Regions from separate parts of the Aureimonas sp. CAS genome, predicted to be linked through region 3. Evidence: riboswitches for the same ligand, from Rfam matches in the RefSeq annotation. Region 3 holds a riboswitch; each other region holds the start of a gene.
The links. A riboswitch is a leader RNA that binds a small molecule or an ion and turns the genes downstream of it on or off. The one in region 3 is predicted to bind thiamine pyrophosphate.
Positions count from the first base shown of each region.

Region 1: it holds a riboswitch for thiamine pyrophosphate, as region 3 does, so the genes downstream of both, AC6R2M_RS13665 (ABC transporter permease) here and AC6R2M_RS01850 (TenA family protein) in region 3, are expected to answer to the same signal.
Region 2: it holds a riboswitch for thiamine pyrophosphate, as region 3 does, so the genes downstream of both, thiS (sulfur carrier protein ThiS) here and AC6R2M_RS01850 (TenA family protein) in region 3, are expected to answer to the same signal.

Region 1 covers NZ_CM187563.1:2,853,950-2,860,043, forward strand. Annotated here, with positions in the region: gene AC6R2M_RS13645 (TRAP transporter large permease subunit) at 1-135, opposite strand, end outside; gene thiD (bifunctional hydroxymethylpyrimidine kinase/phosphomethylpyrimidine kinase) at 132-938, opposite strand; gene thiE (thiamine phosphate synthase) at 935-2,317, opposite strand; gene AC6R2M_RS13660 (ABC transporter substrate-binding protein) at 2,314-3,252, opposite strand; gene AC6R2M_RS13665 (ABC transporter permease) at 3,282-4,004, opposite strand; TPP riboswitch at 4,126-4,244, opposite strand; gene AC6R2M_RS13670 (LysE family translocator) at 4,296-4,925, opposite strand; gene aptA (omega-aminotransferase AptA) at 4,954-6,094, opposite strand, start outside.
Region 2 covers NZ_CM187563.1:486,069-492,162, forward strand. Annotated here, with positions in the region: gene AC6R2M_RS02225 (hypothetical protein) at 1-110, shown strand, start outside; gene AC6R2M_RS02230 (helix-turn-helix domain-containing protein) at 223-522, shown strand; gene AC6R2M_RS02235 (DMT family transporter) at 804-1,694, shown strand; gene AC6R2M_RS02240 (thiazole synthase) at 1,785-2,573, opposite strand; gene thiS (sulfur carrier protein ThiS) at 2,578-2,817, opposite strand; TPP riboswitch at 2,892-3,015, opposite strand; gene AC6R2M_RS02250 (VOC family protein) at 3,142-3,534, shown strand; gene pyc (pyruvate carboxylase) at 3,651-6,094, shown strand, end outside.
Region 3 covers NZ_CM187563.1:380,547-386,640, reverse strand. Annotated here, with positions in the region: gene AC6R2M_RS01855 (monovalent cation:proton antiporter-2 (CPA2) family protein) at 1-879, opposite strand, end outside; gene AC6R2M_RS01850 (TenA family protein) at 948-1,589, opposite strand; TPP riboswitch at 1,661-1,776, opposite strand; gene AC6R2M_RS01845 (ABC transporter ATP-binding protein) at 1,825-2,817, opposite strand; gene AC6R2M_RS01840 (ABC transporter ATP-binding protein) at 2,814-3,827, opposite strand; gene AC6R2M_RS01835 (ABC transporter permease) at 3,824-4,780, opposite strand; gene AC6R2M_RS01830 (ABC transporter permease) at 4,792-5,772, opposite strand; gene AC6R2M_RS01825 (ABC transporter substrate-binding protein) at 5,872-6,094, opposite strand, start outside.

The DNA.
Region 1 (6,094 bases), 1.1 Mb from region 3:
GACCGAGACGAGCACGGTGGCAAAAAGCGCCGCCAGAACGAGCCCGCAGAGGACCGAGCAGGCGCGCTCCAGCGCGGCGGCGAGCCGGGAGGCGAGGACCGGGCCTCGCCCGTCGCGGGGCGGCGCGTCGCTCACCGCGCCGGTTGCCACCACGCGTGGAAGTGATGAACCGGCCCGCGCCCCGAACCGACCTTCAGCTCGTCGGCCCGCCGCAGGGCCTCGGTGAGATAGTCCTTCGATGCGCGCACCGCCTCGGGCATCGTGTCGCCGAGCGCGAGCCGCGCGGTGATGGCGGCGGCCAGCGTGCAGCCGGTGCCGTGATCGTGCGTCGTGGCGATGCGCGGACCGTCGAAACGGTGCATCGCCTCGCCGTCGAAGAGAAGATCGACGGCCTCGCCGGTCTTCAGATGTCCGCCCTTCATCAGGACGGCGCGCGCGCCGAGGCCCATGATGGCCTCCGCCTGCCGGCGCATTCCCGTTTCGTCCTCGACCAGCGGTGTGCCGGTCAGGAGCGCCGCCTCGGGCAGGTTCGGCGTCACGAGGTCGGCGAGCGGCACCAGCTCGTTCCGCAGCGCGGCGACGGCCTCCTCGGCCAACAGCCGGTCGCCGGAGGTCGCCACCATCACCGGATCGAGGACGATCGGCTGATGAAGGCCTTCCAGGCAGCCGGCGATGGCGCCCACGATCTCGGCATTGGCGGCCATGCCGATCTTGATCGCATCGACGTCGAGGTCACCGAGCACGGCCCGGATCTGCCCGGTCACGATGGCGGGCGACAGGATCTCGACGGCGGAGACGCCGCGCGTGTTCTGCGCGGTGATCGCCGTCAATGCGCTGGCGCCGAAGACGCCGAGCGCCGAGAAGGCCTTGAGGTCGGCCTGGATGCCGGCGCCGCCGCCCGAATCCGAACCGGCGATGGTGAGGGCGATGGCGGTCATCGATGGTCCTTGGTCAGTGCGGCGTCCACGGCCAGCCGGAAGCGCCCGGCGGCGTCGCGCGGGTCGTCCGCCTTGAAGATGGCCGAGATCGCCGCGACGCCGGCAGCGCCGGCCGAGACGACCGCCGGCACACGTTCCAGCGTGATACCCGCGATGGCGCCGACGGGCATGTCAGCCCGCATGCGCCGCGTCAGCTTGATCAGGTGCGACAGGCCCTCCAGCCCGACGGGCGGGTCGGGATTGTCCTTCGACAGCGTCTCGAACACCCCGCCGACGCAGGCATAGTCGATCGGCGCACCGGCGGCGCGGGCGGCGTCCGCCTCGTTCTTCACCGTCGCGCCGATGATGGCGTCAGGCCCCAGAAGACGGCGCGCGGTCTCCGCGTCCATGTCTTCGCGACCGAGATGCACACCCGCCGCACCCGCCGCGAGCGCCACGTCCACGCGGTCGTTGACGACGAAGGGGACGCCGCTGTCCTTCAGCCTCGCCCGGATCGCGAAGGCGGTCTCGATCATGTCGCGCGTCGAGCCGGTCTTGTCGCGATATTGGATCAGCGTCGCGCCGCCCTCGGCGGCAAGGCGCGCCAGATTCGGCAGATCGCCCCCCGCGAGCACCCCCGCGTCGACGATGGCGTTCAGCCGGTAATCAACCTGCGGCATCGCGGACCCTCCCCGTCTTGCGACATCGCCCGGCGTGACGTTGCCGATGGCATCGAGAAGCGCGACGGCGAAGCTGCCCGGCCCCCGCGCGGTCTCGGCCGCGATCTCGGCGCAGACGCCGTAGACGGCGAGCGCGGCCGCCGCACTCTCCAGCCGCCCCTCGCCGACGACGAGGAAGCTCGCGACGAAGGCACCCGCGAGGCAGCCGGTCCCCGTCACCTTCGCCATGGTCGGATGGCCGTTCGCGACCTCGATCGACCTCGCGTCGAGAACGAGGCCGTCCACCGCGCCCGTCGTCACGCGCACGGTGCCGGCGGGCGCCTCGCCGATCACCGCCATCTCCGCGGCATTGCCCCGCACGACGGACGGTCCGAGGGCCAGAAGGCTTCGGGCGAAGTCGAGCCGCAGCGAAGAGACCTCGCAATGGACCGGATCGAGCGCCCAAGGGCGGCCGGTCGGAGAGAACGCGTCGAGCGCCAGCGCGATCGCCTCGCGGCGCGCCGGATCCAGCGTGCCGAGATTGACGAGGAGCGCGTCCGCCTTCGCGGCGAACTCGGCGACCTCGTCGTGGCTCTGCGTCATGGACGGGATGGCGCCCAGCGCCGTCAGGCCATCGGCGGTGAACTTCTGCACGACGGAATTGGTCAGGCAATGGATCCGCGGGCGCCGCTCGCGGACGCGTGTCAGCAGATCGCCCGCAAGGGAGACGAGAGCGATCAACGGACTTCAACGGCGATGTCGTCGACCGAAGGCGCCGCGTCGATCAGGCCGCTTTCCGCCATGAAGGCGCCGAAGCGCTCGTAGCGGCCCCGGTCGAGCGCGGCGGGGCGCTTGGCGAAGCGCGGCAGCGTATCGAACCAGGCCTGCCGGTTCAGCTCGTCGTCGAGATCGGGATAGGCCTGCGTGTAGAGCGCGAAGGCCTCCTCCGGATGGTTGGTCAAATAGAGCGTCGCGCGCTCGATGGCGGCGAGGAAGCGCGGCAGGCGGTCGTCCCCGATCAGGTCCTCGTGGGTGACGTAGATCAGCTCGTCATAGGCCGGCACGCCGTGCTCCTCCACGAAGAAGGCACGCCCCTCCCCGCCCGCGAGACGGATCTGCGTCAGCTCGAAATTGCGGTAGGAGCCGACCGTCGCGTCCACCTGTCCGGTCATCAGGGAGGTGGTCAGCGCGAAATTGACGTTGATCATCTCGACGTCGTCGCGGCCGAGGCCGACCGAGCCCAGCATGCGCAGGAGAAGGCCGTCCTCGAAGCCGGCCACCGAATAGCCGATACGCTTGCCCCTGAGGTCGGCGAGATCCTGAACCGGCCCGTCCTTGAGCACCGTCACCGTGTTCAGCGGCGTCTCCACCAGCGTGCCGAACCATTTCAGCGGCAGGGCAGACTGATGGTCGAGATAGAGGTTCGGCTGGTAGTGGACCGCGACGTCCGCCTGCCTGGCGGCCACGAGCCGCGGCGGCGCGGACGGGTCCGTCGGCGGGATCAGCGTCACCTCCAGCCCCTCCTCCTCGAAGTAGCCGAGCTGATCGGCGACGACGAGCGGCGCATGGTCCGGGTTCACGAACCATTCGAGGAGGACGGTCAGCTCGTCGGTCTCCTGCGCGGCGGCCGGCGCGGCGAAGAGAAGCGTCGTTGCGAGAAGGAGATGGCGCAGCATGGCGGACCTTTCGGGACGGGACATGACGATCAACCCTCCTTCGCCCAGGGGACGAGGAGGTCGGCGAGCTGATCGACGGCAAAGCGCAGGGCGAGCGTCAGGACGGCGAGGATGATGATGACGGCGAAGAGGACGTCGGTCTGGACCCGCGCATTCGCCTGCAGCATGACGAAGCCGAGACCGGCGGACGCGCCCACCCATTCGCCGATGACCGCGCCGAGCGGGGCGACGGGCGCGGCGACCCGCAGGCCCGAGACGAGGCCGGGAAGGCCCAGCGGAACGCGGATGCGCCAGAGCACGCGCCAGCGCGAGGCGCCGAGCAGCTCGGCCGATTCCAGGATTTCCTTCTCGGTCCGCCGCAGCCCGTCGGCGAAGGCGGAGGCGACCGGGAAGAAGATGATGAGCGCGGCCATCACGACCTTCGAGGCCATGCCGAAGCCGAACCAGAGGACGAGGAGCGGCGCGACCGCGAAGACCGGCAGCGCCTGGATGACGAGGATCACCGGCCAGGCGAACTGCATCGCGCCCGGTATTGCGGCGACGGCGAGCGCGATGGCGATGCCCGCCGCCGATCCGAGGAGAAGGCCGAGAACGATCTCGGCGAGCGTCACGCCGGCATGGCCGAGGAAATAGTCGTGGCGCGCGACGAGTGTCTCGAAGACCGTGACGGGCGCCGGCAGGATGAAGGGGGGCGGCGCGAAGACGGACACCCAGAGCTGCCAGAGGGCCAGCACGGTGCCGAAGCCGACCACGACGCTGAGAACGACCTGAAGGGGCTTCGACCGGCGAGGCCCACGGCGACGCGCGCGATGGCCGGGCCGCGCGCTCGGTGCGTCGGAAACCGGCGCGAAGCCGCTTCTGTGGCTGGACGAGATGCTCAACTTGGCCCGTTCCTACGCCGGCATGACCCGGATCAGGTTCAAGGGTTCGGCCAGAAGCCATCTCAGCACCCCTTCCGCGAACGGAAGAGAGGCGCACCCCTCGGATGCAGCGGATCATTGGAGGTGCGGAGCGGGCCTGTCAACAGCCCGCCGGCGGGCGGCTCAGGGCCGGAAGGTCGCCATCCGCCAGCCGAACCAGAGGAAGACGGTGCCGGTCATTCCTTTGAGCCCCCGCAGGAAACGTTGGCTGCGCATCAGCGTGCCCGTCCGGTTCAGGAGAAGGACGATGGCGGAGAACCAGAGGATGTTCGCCAGGGCATGGATCGTCGTCAGCGCGTAGCCGACCTCCGCGATGCCGGCACCCGAGCCCGCGAACTGCGGGAAGACGGAGAGGTAGAAGAGCGCGACCTTGGGGTTCAGGGCGTTGGTGACGAAGCCTTCCAGGGCGGCGGTGCCGAGCCCTCGGCGCCGCACCGGTGCGGGGGCCGCGGGCTTGAGCCCGCCTCGCCACGCCTCGAACAGCGCCTTGAGGCCGATATAGAAGAGATAGCCCGCGCCCAGCATCTTCACCACGAAGAAGGCCTCGGCCGATCGGAGGAGGATCGCCGACAGGCCGAAGATCGCGAGCGTCGAGTGAAGATAGAAGGCGGCGGCGAAGCCGGCGATGTTGGCGAAGCCGGCCGCGCGCCCGGAGACCGGAACGGTCTTCAGGATGAGGACGCCGTTCGGTCCCGGCGTCATCACGAAGAGCATGGCGACGATGGCGAAGCTTCCCAACGTGGCGAAGGTCATCCTTTCACTCCTCCGGCCGGGTGCGCGCTCAGTCCAGCGCGCGAAGCACGTCCCGCAGCGTGTCGACGATCTCCCCGACCTGGGACTCGGAGATCATCAGCGGCGGCGACAGCGCGATGATGTCGCCCGTCGTGCGGATGAGCAGCCCGCGCTCATAGGCGTCGAGGAAGGCGGAGAAGGCACGCTTGGTCGGATGGCCGGCGATCGGCGACAGTTCGACGGCGCCGATCAGCCCGACCGTGCGGATGTCGGTGACATGCGGCTCGCCCTTCAGCGTGTGCAGCGCGTCGGCGAAGATCGGCGTCATCGCCTTGGCGCGCTCGAACAAGCCCTCTTCGGCATAGGTGTCCAGCGTCGCGAGCCCGGCGGCCGCCGCGATCGGATTGCCCGAATAAGTGTAGCCGTGCGCGAACTCGATGAGGTTCTCCGGGCCGTTCATGAAGGCGTCGTGGATCTCGCCGCGCACGAAGACCGCGCCCATCGGGATCACGCCGTTGGTCAGGCCCTTGGCGGTGGTCATCAGGTCGGGCACGACGCCGAAGCGGTCGGCGGCGAAGGGCTCGCCGAGCCGGCCGAAGCCGGTGATGACCTCGTCGAAGATGAGCAGGATGCCGTGCGCGTCGCAATGCTCGCGCAGGCGCTTGAGATAGCCGGCGGGCGGCGGCAGCACGCCGGTGGAGCCGGCGACGGGCTCGACGATCACGGCCGCGATGGTGGAGGGGTCGTGCAGCTGCGCGATGCGCAGGAGGTCGTCGGCCAGTTCCGCCCCGTGCTCCGGCTCCTCGCGCGAATAGGGATTGCGGGCCGGGTCGTGCGTGTGCCGCATGTGGTCGACGCCGGTCAGGAGGGTGCCGAACATCTTGCGGTTGCCGACGATGCCGCCGACCGAGATTCCGCCGAAATTGACGCCGTGATAGCCGCGCTCGCGCCCGATCAGGCGGAAGCGCGAGCCGTCGCCCCGCGCACGGTGATAGGCGAGCGCGATCTTGAGCGCGGTCTCGACCGATTCCGAGCCCGAATTGGTGAAGAAGACGTGGTCGAGCGGCGACGGCGCGAGCGCGGACAGGCGCGAGGCCAGATCGAAGGCCTTCGGATGGCCCATCTGGAAGGCGGGCGCATAGTCGAGCTCGCCGGCCTGCCTGGCGATCGCCTCGGTGATCTTCGGCCGG
Region 2 (6,094 bases), 110 kb from region 3:
TCGTTGTTGGCGCGATTCGGACCTCGGGTGCAAATCCGGGCCGCCGACCCGGTCGATACAGGATCCGCCGTCCGCCTCGCACTGCGCCGGATCCCGAATGTACGCCTTGACAGTCCGACGGCTGCTCGGGCGCTGGCCCGTCGCCACCTTTCCATTCGGGCCGCTCATTCGACGCTGACGGATCTCGTGGATCACGGTGACGCTTATGTCACGGTGCCGCGAGTGGAAGATCTTGCCCGCCTCCGGGCGGAACTCGCCGAGGCGGGCGTGCAGATGCGGCGACATGCGCCTGACCGCCTGGACGTGCGTCTGGTCCGACAGAACACGGGCCTGTCTCAAAGTGCCTTCGCCGTGCGCTTCGGACTGGACGAGGCGACCCTGCGCAACTGGGAGCAGGGGCGTTCCGAGCCGGGGCTTGCGGCCATGACGCTGCTCTGGACGATCCACCGCAACCCGGAAGCAGTTGTCAGCTCGATCGACATGGACGGCGACGAACCCCGTTCCAAAGGGGCGACCTCCTGAGACCGTCGCACGAACTGAGCCAGGCCGGAGGAGGATGAGGGCCGAAGCATGGCGGCGGTCGATCATCTTTCGTCACAGGCGGTGCGAGAATCGTGACCCTTCGCGGCGCGTTTCCGCTTGCTCAGCCTTCCTTGGTTAAGGCTTTTTAAGCTCCGGTCCGGTAGTCTCCCGGCCAAGCCGACACTGCCCTTTGAACGACCCCTGTCCCGCTCCCTGCGCGGGACCTCGATCGCCCGATCGCGCGAGCCGGCCTCTTCACATCCAGCCTCGTCGTCGGTGCCATGCAGACCGGAATCCTTCTCGCGTTCCTCGCCTACCTCGCCTATGCCTGCTCGGACGCCGCCGCCAAGGCGCTCGGGCACCAGATGTCGGTCTTCCAGATCGGCTTCTCCATCTCCCTGATCGCGCTCGTCCTCTGCCTCCTGTCGAAGCGCTCGGACGTCTCCTGGCGCACGATCGCCAGCCCGAAGCGGCCCGGCCTCGTCGCGCTGCGGGCCGCCAGCGGCACCTTCGGCGGCATCTGCGCGGTCGTCGCCTTCACCACGCTGCCGCTGGCCGAAGCCTACGCGCTCATCTTTCTCCTGCCGCTCGTCGCCGCGCTGCTCTCGCGGGTGATCCTGCGCGAAAGCGTCACGATGGGCCGGTGGCTTGCCTTGTTCGGCGGGCTCATCGGCGTGCTTCTCGTCGTGCGACCGGGGTTCCAGGAGGTCTCGTTCGGCCATCTGGCGGGCCTTGGCTGCGCGCTGTCGGGCGCGACCAACGTCATTCTCCTGCGCACGCTCGGCCCGGTCGAGAACCGGCTGACGCTGATCGGCTCGGTCCTCGGCCTCGCGACCCTCGTCAACGGCGCCGCAATGATCCCGAGCTTCACCGTTCCGAGCCTGGACCTCCTGCCGATCCTCCTCTTCGGCGGCGTCAGCGCGGGCATCGGCCATCTCGCCATGGTGATGGGTGCGCGATTGGCGCCCGCGAGCCGCATCGCGCCGACGCAATATTCGCAGATCGTCTGGGCGAGCCTCTTCGGCGCGGTCCTGTTCGGGGAGTTCCCCGATCCGCTCGCCGTCACCGGCATGGCGCTGGTCGGCTTCTTCGGCATGCTGACGCTCGCGCCCGAACGGACGGCGCCGCGCCGCCCGCTCTTCAAGCGCCTTCGCGGCAACCGCGTCGCCTGAGGTCGGAGCGGCCTTCGGCCGGTCCGACCTGTTTTCTCTGCGCATCAGGCCTTCCGAAGCCATCAGACGGCTTCGGGCCGATGCTTCCGTCTATTCCGCGGCCTGCCGGGCGAAGACGGCACGGCCCTCCATCGGGGTCGAGGCCTGCGCCCCGGCGCGGGGCGTCATCATCCCCGCCTCGAACGCGGTCCGCCCGGCCTCCACCGATGCCTTAAACGCGCCCGCCATCGCGACCGGATCGCCGGACCCCGCGACGGCCGTGTTGAGGAGCACGGCATCGTAGCCGAGCTCCATCACGGCGGCCGCGTGGCTCGGCCGCCCGATCCCAGCATCGACGATCAGCGGCACCTCCGGGAAGGCCGTCCGCATCGCCCTCAGCGACGCCGGGTCGAGCAGGCCGGCGCCCGAGCCGATGGGTGCGCACAGCGGCATCAGGAGTTCGCAGCCGGCTCGCAGCAGATGCTCGGCGACGACGAGGTCCGCGCTCGTATAGGGGAAGACCTTGAAGCCCTCGGCGACGAGAATGCGGGCGGCGTCTACCGTGCCGACGACGTCGGGCTGCAGCGTGTCCTCGCGCCCGATCACCTCCAGCTTGATCCAGTCCGTGCCGAAGATCTCGCGCGACATTTGCGCGGTCGAGACCGCGTCCTCGACGGTGAAGCATCCGGCCGTGTTCGGAAGGATCCTGAGGTCCAGCCGTTCGATCATCGCCATCAGGGCTTCGCCGGCCCGCCCGTTCGCGGTGTCGCGCCGCACCGACAGGGTGACGACCCTCGTGCCGGAAGCGGAGAGGGCGGCTTCGAGGACGTCCGGGCCGGGATAGCGCGCGGTGCCGAGGAGAAGGCGCGAGGAGAGTTCGGTTCCGTAGAGCGTCAGCATGGCCTCAGCCCCCCTGCATGGGCGACAGGATTTCGATCCGGTCCCCGGCTTCGATCGTGCGGCCGCCCCACTCGGCCCGACGCACGAGCTCGCCATTGACGGCGGTGCCGATGAAGGGGCTTTCGAAGCCGAGTTCGCTGAGGAGCGCTTCGAGCGTATGGGCGTGGACGCTCTGCGCCGTTCCGTTCACGACGATTTCGGTCGGGACGCTTCTCGCCTGAACGGGCTGGGATGCGGATGGCATGGGGCTCTCCTTCGCGGTTCGCGATCCGAGCCCTTGCGGCGGAAGGGGAGGGCGGCGTTTCGGTTCGTTCGATCCGGTCGGCCTCGTCACCGTCCCTCCGCCAGCATGAACTGGATCAGGTTCGAAGGGTCCCCGCGCCGCCGTTTCCGGCCCCGCGGCATCTCAGCCCCTCGGCATGGGGCACCCCTGGTGTCGGTTCAGAGGTGAGGCCGACGCCCCGTGCTGTCAACCCGGACGAGGCTTGAGGGCGAGCAAACCGGCGTTACGTTCCGGCCCGGTTCGACACGGCGTCCGCCAGCCGGGCGCGCGAGAGAGGAGGCCCCGATGGCCAAGATGATCCATTCGATGATCCGCGTCGCCGACGAGGCGCGCTCGATCGACTTCTACGATCGTGCCTTCGGGCTCGAGGTCGCCGACCGTTTCGCCTTCGACGGTTTCACGTTGATCTATCTCTCGAACCCGGAGACGGGCTTCGAGCTGGAGCTGACCGTGAACGAGGGGCGGGGCGGCTACGATCTCGGCAATGGCTATGGCCATCTCGCCGTCTCGGTCGAGGACATCGAGGCGGAGCACGAGCGCCAGAGGCGCGAAGGCCTTGCCGTCGGCGATCTGAAGACGCTGTCGCATCCGAGCGGTTTCTCGGCGCGGTTCTTCTTCGTCACCGATCCGGACGGCTACAAGATCGAGGTGCTGCAGCGCGGCGGACGCTTCCTCTGAGAGCGTCGGCCGGGCGGCCATAGCCTTCCGATCCGGGGTCCGGCGCCCATGTTGCGTTGCAACGAGGAGCGGCGTGTCTATAGTTTCGGGATCGAACGCGTTTGGGGGAGCGTGGCATGCCGATATCGAAGATTCTCGTCGCCAATCGTTCGGAGATCGCGATCCGCGTCTTCCGGGCGGCGAACGAGCTGGGTCTGAAGACGGTCGCGATCTGGGCCGAGGAGGACAAGGTCGCGCTGCACCGCTTCAAGGCGGACGAAAGCTGGCAGGTGGGGCGCGGCCCGCATCTGCGGCGCGAGATGGGCCCGATCGAGAGCTATCTGTCGATCGAGGAGATCATGCGGGTCGCCCGGCTTTCGGGCGCGGACGCGATCCATCCGGGCTACGGCCTCCTGTCCGAGAGCCCGGAGTTCGCCGAGGCCTGCGCCGAGAACGGCATCGTCTTCATCGGCCCGAGCCCGGAGACCATGCGTCGTCTCGGCAACAAGGTCGCCGCGCGCAATCTCGCCATCGAGCTCGGCGTGCCGGTGGTGCCGGCGACCGATCCCCTGCCGGACGACATGGAGGAGGTGAAGCGCCTCGCGGCGGAGATCGGCTATCCGGTGATGCTCAAGGCCTCCTGGGGCGGGGGCGGGCGCGGCATGCGCGCCATCCGGCAGGAGCAGGACCTCGTCCGCGAGGTGACCGAGGGCAAGCGCGAGGCCAAGGCCGCCTTCGGCAAGGACGAGGTCTATCTGGAGAAACTCGTCGAACGCGCCCGCCATGTCGAGGTGCAGGTGCTCGGCGACACCCACGGCAACGCCGTCCACCTCTTCGAGCGCGACTGCTCCATCCAGCGGCGCAACCAGAAGGTCGTGGAGCGCGCGCCCGCGCCCTACCTCTCCGACGAGAAGCGCGCCGAGCTCTGCGGCCACGCGCTGAAGATCGCGCAGGCGACGAACTATGTCGGCGCCGGAACGGTCGAGTTCCTGCAGGACGCCGACACCGGCGCCTTCTACTTCATCGAGGTGAATCCGCGCATCCAGGTGGAGCACACGGTCACCGAGGAGGTGACCGGCATCGACATCGTCAAGGCGCAGATCCACATCCTCGACGGGCATGCCATCGGCACCCCGGAATCGGGCGTGCCGGCGCAGGGCGACATCAAGCTGAACGGCCACGCGCTCCAGTGCCGCATCACCACCGAGGACCCCGAGCACAACTTCATTCCCGACTACGGCCGCATCACCGCCTATCGCGGGGCGACCGGCTTCGGCATCCGGCTCGACGGCGGCACGGCCTATTCCGGCGCGGTCATCACGCGGTTCTACGATCCGCTTCTGGAGAAGGTGACGGCCTGGGCGCCGTCGGCCGAGGAGGCGCGCTCGCGCATGGACCGGGCGCTGCGCGAGTTCCGCATCCGGGGCGTCGCGACCAATCTGACCTTCCTGGAAGCCATCATCCGGCACGGGAAGTTCCGCGACCTCTCCTACACGACGCGCTTCATCGACACGACGCCGGAGCTCTTCGCGCAGGTGAAGCGCCGCGACCGCGCGACGAAGCTCCTGACCTATCTGGCCGACGTGACCGTCAACGGTCATCCCGAGACGAAGGGCCGGGCCAAGCCTCCCGCCGATGCGAGAAAGCCCGTCGCGCCGCTCTTCGACGCAGCCATCGCGGAGGGCTCGCGCCAGCGGCTGGAGGCGCTGGGCGCGAAGGGCTTCGCCGACTGGATGCTGGCGCAGCGTCAGGTTCTCGTGACCGACACGACCATGCGCGACGGCCACCAGTCGCTGCTCGCCACGCGCATGCGCACCCACGACATCGCGGGGATCGCCGAATCCTATGCGCGCGGCCTGCCGCAGCTCCTCTCGCTCGAATGCTGGGGCGGAGCGACCTTCGACGTCGCCATGCGCTTTCTGACCGAAGACCCGTGGGAGCGGCTCGCGCTGGTGCGCGACAAGGCGCCCAACATCCTCCTGCAGATGCTGCTGCGCGGCTCCAACGGCGTCGGCTACACCAACTACGCCGACAATGTCGTCAAGACCTTCGTCGCCGAGGCGGCGAAGGGCGGGGTCGATCTCTTCCGCGTCTTCGACTGCCTGAACTGGGTGGAGAACATGCGCGTCTCGATCGACGCGGTGGCCGAGTCCGGCAAGCTCTGCGAGGGCGCTCTCTGCTACACGGGCGACCTCTTCGACCCGGACCGGTCGAAGTACGATCTGAAATACTATGTTCGCCTCGCCAAGGAGCTGGAGGCCGCAGGCGCCCACATCCTCGGCATCAAGGACATGGCCGGCCTTCTGAAGCCCGCCGCCGCGCGCGTCCTCGTCAGGGCGCTGAAGGAGGAGGTCGGCCTGCCGATCCACCTCCACACGCACGATACCTCCGGCATCTCGGCGGCGACGATCCTGGCCGCCGTGGAGGCGGGGGTCGATGCGGTGGACGCGGCGATGGACGCGCTGTCGGGCGCGACCTCGCAGGCCTGTCTCGGCTCCATCAACGAGGCGCTGAAGGGCACGGAGCGCGACCCGGGCCTCTCGGCCGACGCGATCCGGCACATCTCCTTCTACTGGGAGGC
Region 3 (6,094 bases):
GATGACCGCGAGGTCGAGCGACATGCCGACGGCGAGGAAGAAGAGCCCGAGGAGGATGCCCCGGAAGGGCTCGATGTCGGTTTCCAGCTGATGCTTGAAGGTCGACTCGGACAGGAAGACGCCCGCCAGGAAGGCGCCCATCGCCATGGAGAGGCCGCCGAGATCCATGAGGAGCGCAGCGCCGAGGACGACGAGGAGCGCGGCGGCCGTCATCACCTCGCGGGCGCGGGCTCTGGCGAGGACCGCGAACATGGGATCGAGCAGATAGCGGCCCGCCAGCACCAGGGCGACGAGCGCGCCGCCGGCGAGCGCCAGCTCCTGCCAGAGCGGTGCGCCGTTGTCGGTCTCGCGCGGGCCGATGAAGGCGACGATGGCGAGCAGCGGCACGATCGCCAGATCCTCCAGAAGCAGGATCGAGACGCCCTTCTGTCCCTCGGGCGTGCCGAGCAGGCCCTCGTCCTCGAGCATCTGCATGACGACGGCGGTGGAGGAGAGGACGAAGCCCAGGCCGGCGACGAAGGCGACCGGGGTCGGCAGGCCGAACGCCATGCCCGCGATCGTCAGGAGGAAGCCGCAGAGCGCGACCTGCGCCAGGCCCAGCCCGAAGATCTGCCGGCGCAGCGCCCAGAGGCGCGCCGGCTCCATCTCCAGCCCGATGATGAAGAGCAGCATGATGACGCCGAACTCGGCGAAGTGGAGGACGCCTTCCGGCTCGGCGAAGAGGCCGAGGCCGAACGGGCCGATGATCAGCCCGGCGGTGAAATAGCCGAGGACCGGCCCCAGTCCGAGACGTTTGAAGATCGGCACCGCGACGACGCCCGCCGCCAGAAGCGCCACCACCTGGACGAGCCCGACCCCGTCGCCGCCTTCGACCGCCATGCCACCCTCGCTGCTCGCCCCGACCTTGGCTTACTCCCTTCGGGCCGGGGCGGGCAAACGCTCTCGTCTCAGGGCCGGTAGGCGGCGTCGAAGAAGGCGCATTCGAGCTTGACCGCACGGGTGAAGACATCGCGCGCGGCGCCCTCCTCGGCCGGTCCGACACGGTCGAGCTCGGACCGCAGGAACGCGACGAAGTCCCGGAAGGCCTCGTTGTCGTGCAGCGTGATCCATTCGGCATGGACGAAGCTCTGCGGATAGGCGCCCTTCGCCTTCAACGCCCATTCCAGATAGGACCATTCGGCGACGCACAGGACCGAAAGAGCGACCGCATAGGAGCGCGTCTCGGCCGCCTCGCGCATGATCGCCTTGAAGCCGGCGGTCGGGGCCGTGTCCGGCGCGCCCTCGCGCTCTTGCCTCGTGACGCCGAGCGCCTCGAAGGAGCGCTCGAAATAGGTGTTCTCCTCGCCGGAGATCATGCCGCCGAAGCGCGCGAAGCGAAGGCGCGCGTCGAAGCCGTCGGCGCTGGCCTGCGCGGCCCCCAGCAGCATGAGGAAGCTGTCCAGAAAGCGGTGGTCCTGGACGAGATAGCGGGACATGACCTCCGGCGCGATCGTGCCGGCGATCAGCTCGTCCACGAAGCGGTGGGAGATCGTCGCCTCCCAGTCCTCCCGCGCGGCGTCCCTCAAGGTCTCGGTGAAGCGTGTGGTCATCGGCTCTCGTCCCTCGTTTGGCCGGACGCACCGGCGCGAGGGGGACGACGCGCCGCCTTCGCCCAAACGGCGAAGCGCGCGAGTTCCGTTCCTACGCCGGCATGACCCGGATCAGGTTCAAGGGTTCGGCGTCACGCCGTCTCAGCCCTCTCGTCCCGCGGACGGGAGGGCACCCCTCGGAAGATGGGGAGAGGATGGGCGGGCCGGAGCCCGCCGTCAAGCTCGGATCACCCGCTCAGATGCGGCCTTCCTCGACGCCGTGGCAGGCGACGACGACGCCGTCCTGCGGCTTCATGAGCGGCGCCTCGCGCCGGCAGCGATCGTTGGCGTGCGGGCAGCGCGGGTGGAAGAAGCACCCCGAGGGCGGCGAGATCGGGTTCGGGATCTCGCCCTTCACCGGCGTCCGCTCGCGGCCCGTCATCTCCATGTCGGGCACGGAATCGAGAAGCGAGCGCGTGTAGGGATGCCGCGCGTTCTCGAACAGGCGCTTGGGCGGCGCGATCTCGCACAGGCGCCCGAGATAAAGGACGCCCACCTCGTCGGCCATGTAGTTCACGACCGCCAGATTGTGGCTGATGAAGAGGTAGGTCAGCCCGAACTCGTCCTGCAGATCCCGCATCAGGTTGAGGATCTGCGCCTGCACCGAGACGTCGAGCGCGGAGGTCGGCTCGTCGCAGACGATGAACTCGGGCTTGTTGGCGAGCGCGCGGGCGATGCAGATGCGCTGGCGCTGGCCGCCGGAGAACTGATGCGGATATTTCAGCCCGTCCTCCGGGCTGAGCTTCACCGTCTCCAGGAGCCGGCCGACCTCGGCGTCGATCTCCTTGGACGTGGTCGCGATGCCGTAGGTCTTGAGCGGCTCGGCGATGATGTCGCGGACGCGCCAGCGCGGGTTCAGCGAGGCGTAGGGGTCCTGGAAGATCATCTGGAAGCGGCGGCGCAGCTCGCCGAGCCTGCGGGCGTTGCCCTTGTCCCAGATGTCGACCTCGTCGAACTTCACCTCGCCGCGCGTCGGCTCGATGAGGCCGACGACCATGCGCGCGATGGTCGACTTGCCCGAACCCGACTCGCCGACGAGGGCGAAGGTCTTGCCCTTCTCGATGTGCAGCGTGACGTCGTCGACGGCCTTCACGCTCTGGCGCCCCTTGCGCTCGATGACGCGGTTCAGCCAGGGCGCGGAGACGTCGAACTCGCGCGAGAGGTGATCGACTTTCAGAAGCGCGCTCATTGCGTCGCGTCTCCATGCAGGAAGCAGGCGACATGCGTGGCGCCCACATGGTTGAGGCCCGGCCGCTTCTGCGAACAGACCGGCATCTCGTGCTCGCAGCGCGGGTGGAAGGCGCAGCCGTTCGGGATGCGGTTGAGGCGCGGCATGGCGCCGGGGATCTGCTTCAGGCGGTCGTCGTCGCCCGCCAGCGACGGGATCGAGCCCATCAGGCCGGAGGTGTAGGGGTGCAGCGGGCGCTGGAGCATGTCCTTGACCGGCCCCACCTCGGCGATGCGCCCGGCATAGAGGACCGCGACCCGGTCGGCGGCTTCCGCGATGACGCCCATGTCGTGCGTGATCAGGATGGCCGAGGTGCCGCGCTCGGCGCAGACCTTCTTGAAGACCGCGATGATCTGCGCCTGCAGCGAGACGTCGAGCGCCGTCGTCGGCTCGTCGGCGACGATGAACTCGGGCTCGGCGCAGAGCGCGAGCGCGATGACGACGCGCTGGCGCATGCCGCCCGAGAACTGGTGCGGATAGGAATCCACGCGCTGCTTCGGTGCCGGAATGCCGACATCGGCCAGAAGCTCGATCGCCCGTTCGCGCGCCTTCGCCTCGCTCATCGGAAGATGGGTGCGGATCGTCTCGATGAGCTGTTCGCCCACCGTGTAGAGCGGGTTCAGGCTCGTCAGCGGGTCCTGGAAGACCATGCCGATGCGCTTGCCGCGCAGGCGCCGCATCTCCTCCTCCGGGAGGTTGTCGATGCGCTGGCCCTTGAGCAGGATCTCGCCGCCGGCAACGCGCCCGGGCGGATCGATCAGGCCGATGATCGCCGAGCCGGTGATCGACTTGCCGGCCCCGGACTCGCCGACGACGCCGAGGATCTCCCCCGGCGCGACGTCGAAGGACACCTTGTCGATCGCCCGCAGCACGCCGCGGCGCGTGGGAAACTCGACGACGAGGTCCTTCAGCGAGATGACGGGCGTCGCTGTGGCGGTCTTGGCGGCCGTCGTGTCGATGACGGCGCTCATTTCGCCAGCCTCGGGTTCAGCGCCTCGCGCAGCCAGTCGCCGAGGAGGTTGATCGAGAGGGCCAGGGCCAGCAGGGTCAGGGACGGGAACAGGAGGATCCACCATTCGCCGGAGAAGAGGAAGCCTTGCCCGATGCGGATCAGCGTACCGAGCGAGGGCTGGGTCGGCGGAACGCCGACACCCAGGAAGGAGAGCGTCGATTCCGAGATGATCGCGAGCGCCAGCGAGATGGTGGCGATGACGAGGATCGGCTCGGTGACGTTGGGCAGGACGTGGCGGAACATGATCGCGAAGGGCTTGCGCCCGATCAGCATGGCCGCCTGCACGTATTCCTTGTTCTTCTGCACCAGCGTCGCGCCGCGCACGGTGCGCGCATACTGCACCCAGTCCGACAGGCCGATGGCGACGATCAGGACATAGACCGCCATGGTCTCGCGGTACTGCGGCGGCAGGAAGCCGCGCGCGATGCCGAAGATCAGAAGCGCGATCAGGATCACCGGGAAGGAGAGCTGCACGTCGGCGATGCGCATGATGATGGCGTCGGTGCGCCCGCCGACATAGCCGGCCAGAAGCCCGAGCGAGACGCCGAGGACGAGGCTGAAGGCCACCGCCGAGAAGCCGACGAAGAGCGAGACCCTGGAGCCGTAGAGGATGGCCGAAAAGATGTCGCGGCCCTGATTGTCCGTCCCCATCAGGAAGGTCTGGCCGGTGAACTGGTTCGGCGTCATCGGCGGCGTGAAGCCGTTCATCAGATTGATGCCGCGGCCGTCGAATGGGTTGGTCGGCGCGATCCACGGAGCGAGCAGCGCCGAGCCGAGGAGGAGCAGGACGACCAGCGCCGCGATGATGGTGACCGGCGAGGTGCGGAAGGAATAGCCGAGATCGCTGTCCCAGGCGCGGTACAGGATCGACCGCTCCTTGGGAGACGGAACGGGCTTTGCGGTATCGGACATGGGGTCGGTTCCTATTTCGCCGTGCCGGTCGAGACGCGCAGCCGCGGATCGACGACGTGGTAGAGAATGTCCACCACGAGGTTGATGACGACGAAGACGAAGGCGATCAGCATCAGGTAGGCGGCCATCACGGGCACGTCGACGACCTGGACGGACTGGATGAAGAGGAGGCCGACGCCCGGCCACTGGAACACGGTCTCCGTCACCACCGCGAAGGCGATGATCGAGCCGAGCTGCAGGCCGGTGATGGTGATGACCGGCACCATCGTGTTCTTCAGCGCGTGGCCGAAATTGATGCGCCGCTGCGGGATGCCGCGGGCACGGGCGAACTTGATGTAGTCCGAGCGCATGACCTCCAGCATCTCGGCGCGCACGAGGCGCATGATCAGCGTCATCTGGTAGAGCGCGAGCGTGATCGCCGGCAGGATGAGCGAGCGCAGCCCGCTCTCGGTGAGGAAGCCGGTCTGCCAGCCGCCGATCGCGACCGTCTGCCCCCGGCCGTAGGACGGCAGCCAGCCGAGCTCGACGGCGAAGACGTAGATCAGCGCGATGCCGATCAGGAAGGTCGGCAGCGAGACGCCGACGAGAGAGGCGGTCATCAGGAAGCGCGACAGGAGACCGTTCGGACGGATGGCCGTGTAGACGCCGAGCGCCATGCCGAGCACCAGCGCCAGGATCGCCGAGGTCAGCGCCAGTTCGAGCGTCGCGGGGACCCGGCTGATGATGAGGTCCATGACGGGCTGCTGGAGGCGGTAGGAAATTCCGAACTGGCCCTGCACCGCGTTCCAGATGAAGTTGAAGAACTGCATGTAGAACGGGTCGTTCAGCCCCAGCCGCTCGCGCAGCGCCTCGATCTCGGTGAGGCGCGTGTCCTGCCCGACCATCGAGGCGAGCGGATCGCCGACGAAGCGGAACATCAGGAAAGAGACGAGCGCCACGACCAGCATCACGACGATGGACTGGGCGAGGCGCCTCAGAATGAAGGCGAGCATGGCGTTGGCCTTGTAGGGTGAGCGGGGCCGGGCGGCCCTGCACAAACAAAAGCCCGCCCCGCGAGAGGTCGCAGGGCGGGCTCGATCGTCCAGCGGTCGTTAGTCGGCGACCTGCATGTTGTAGAGACGGGGCTGGTTCTCCGGGTTCACCGCCAGCGTCAGATTGTCCTTCATCGCGTAAGCGAGAACCTGGTTGTGGATCGGAAGGAAGACGCGGTCTTCCTGGACCTTCGCCCAGATCTCGGCGATCGAGCGGTTACGGGCGTCGATGTCGATCTCCGTGCCGAGAGCCTCGATCTTCGCATCCAGCTCGGGGTTCGAG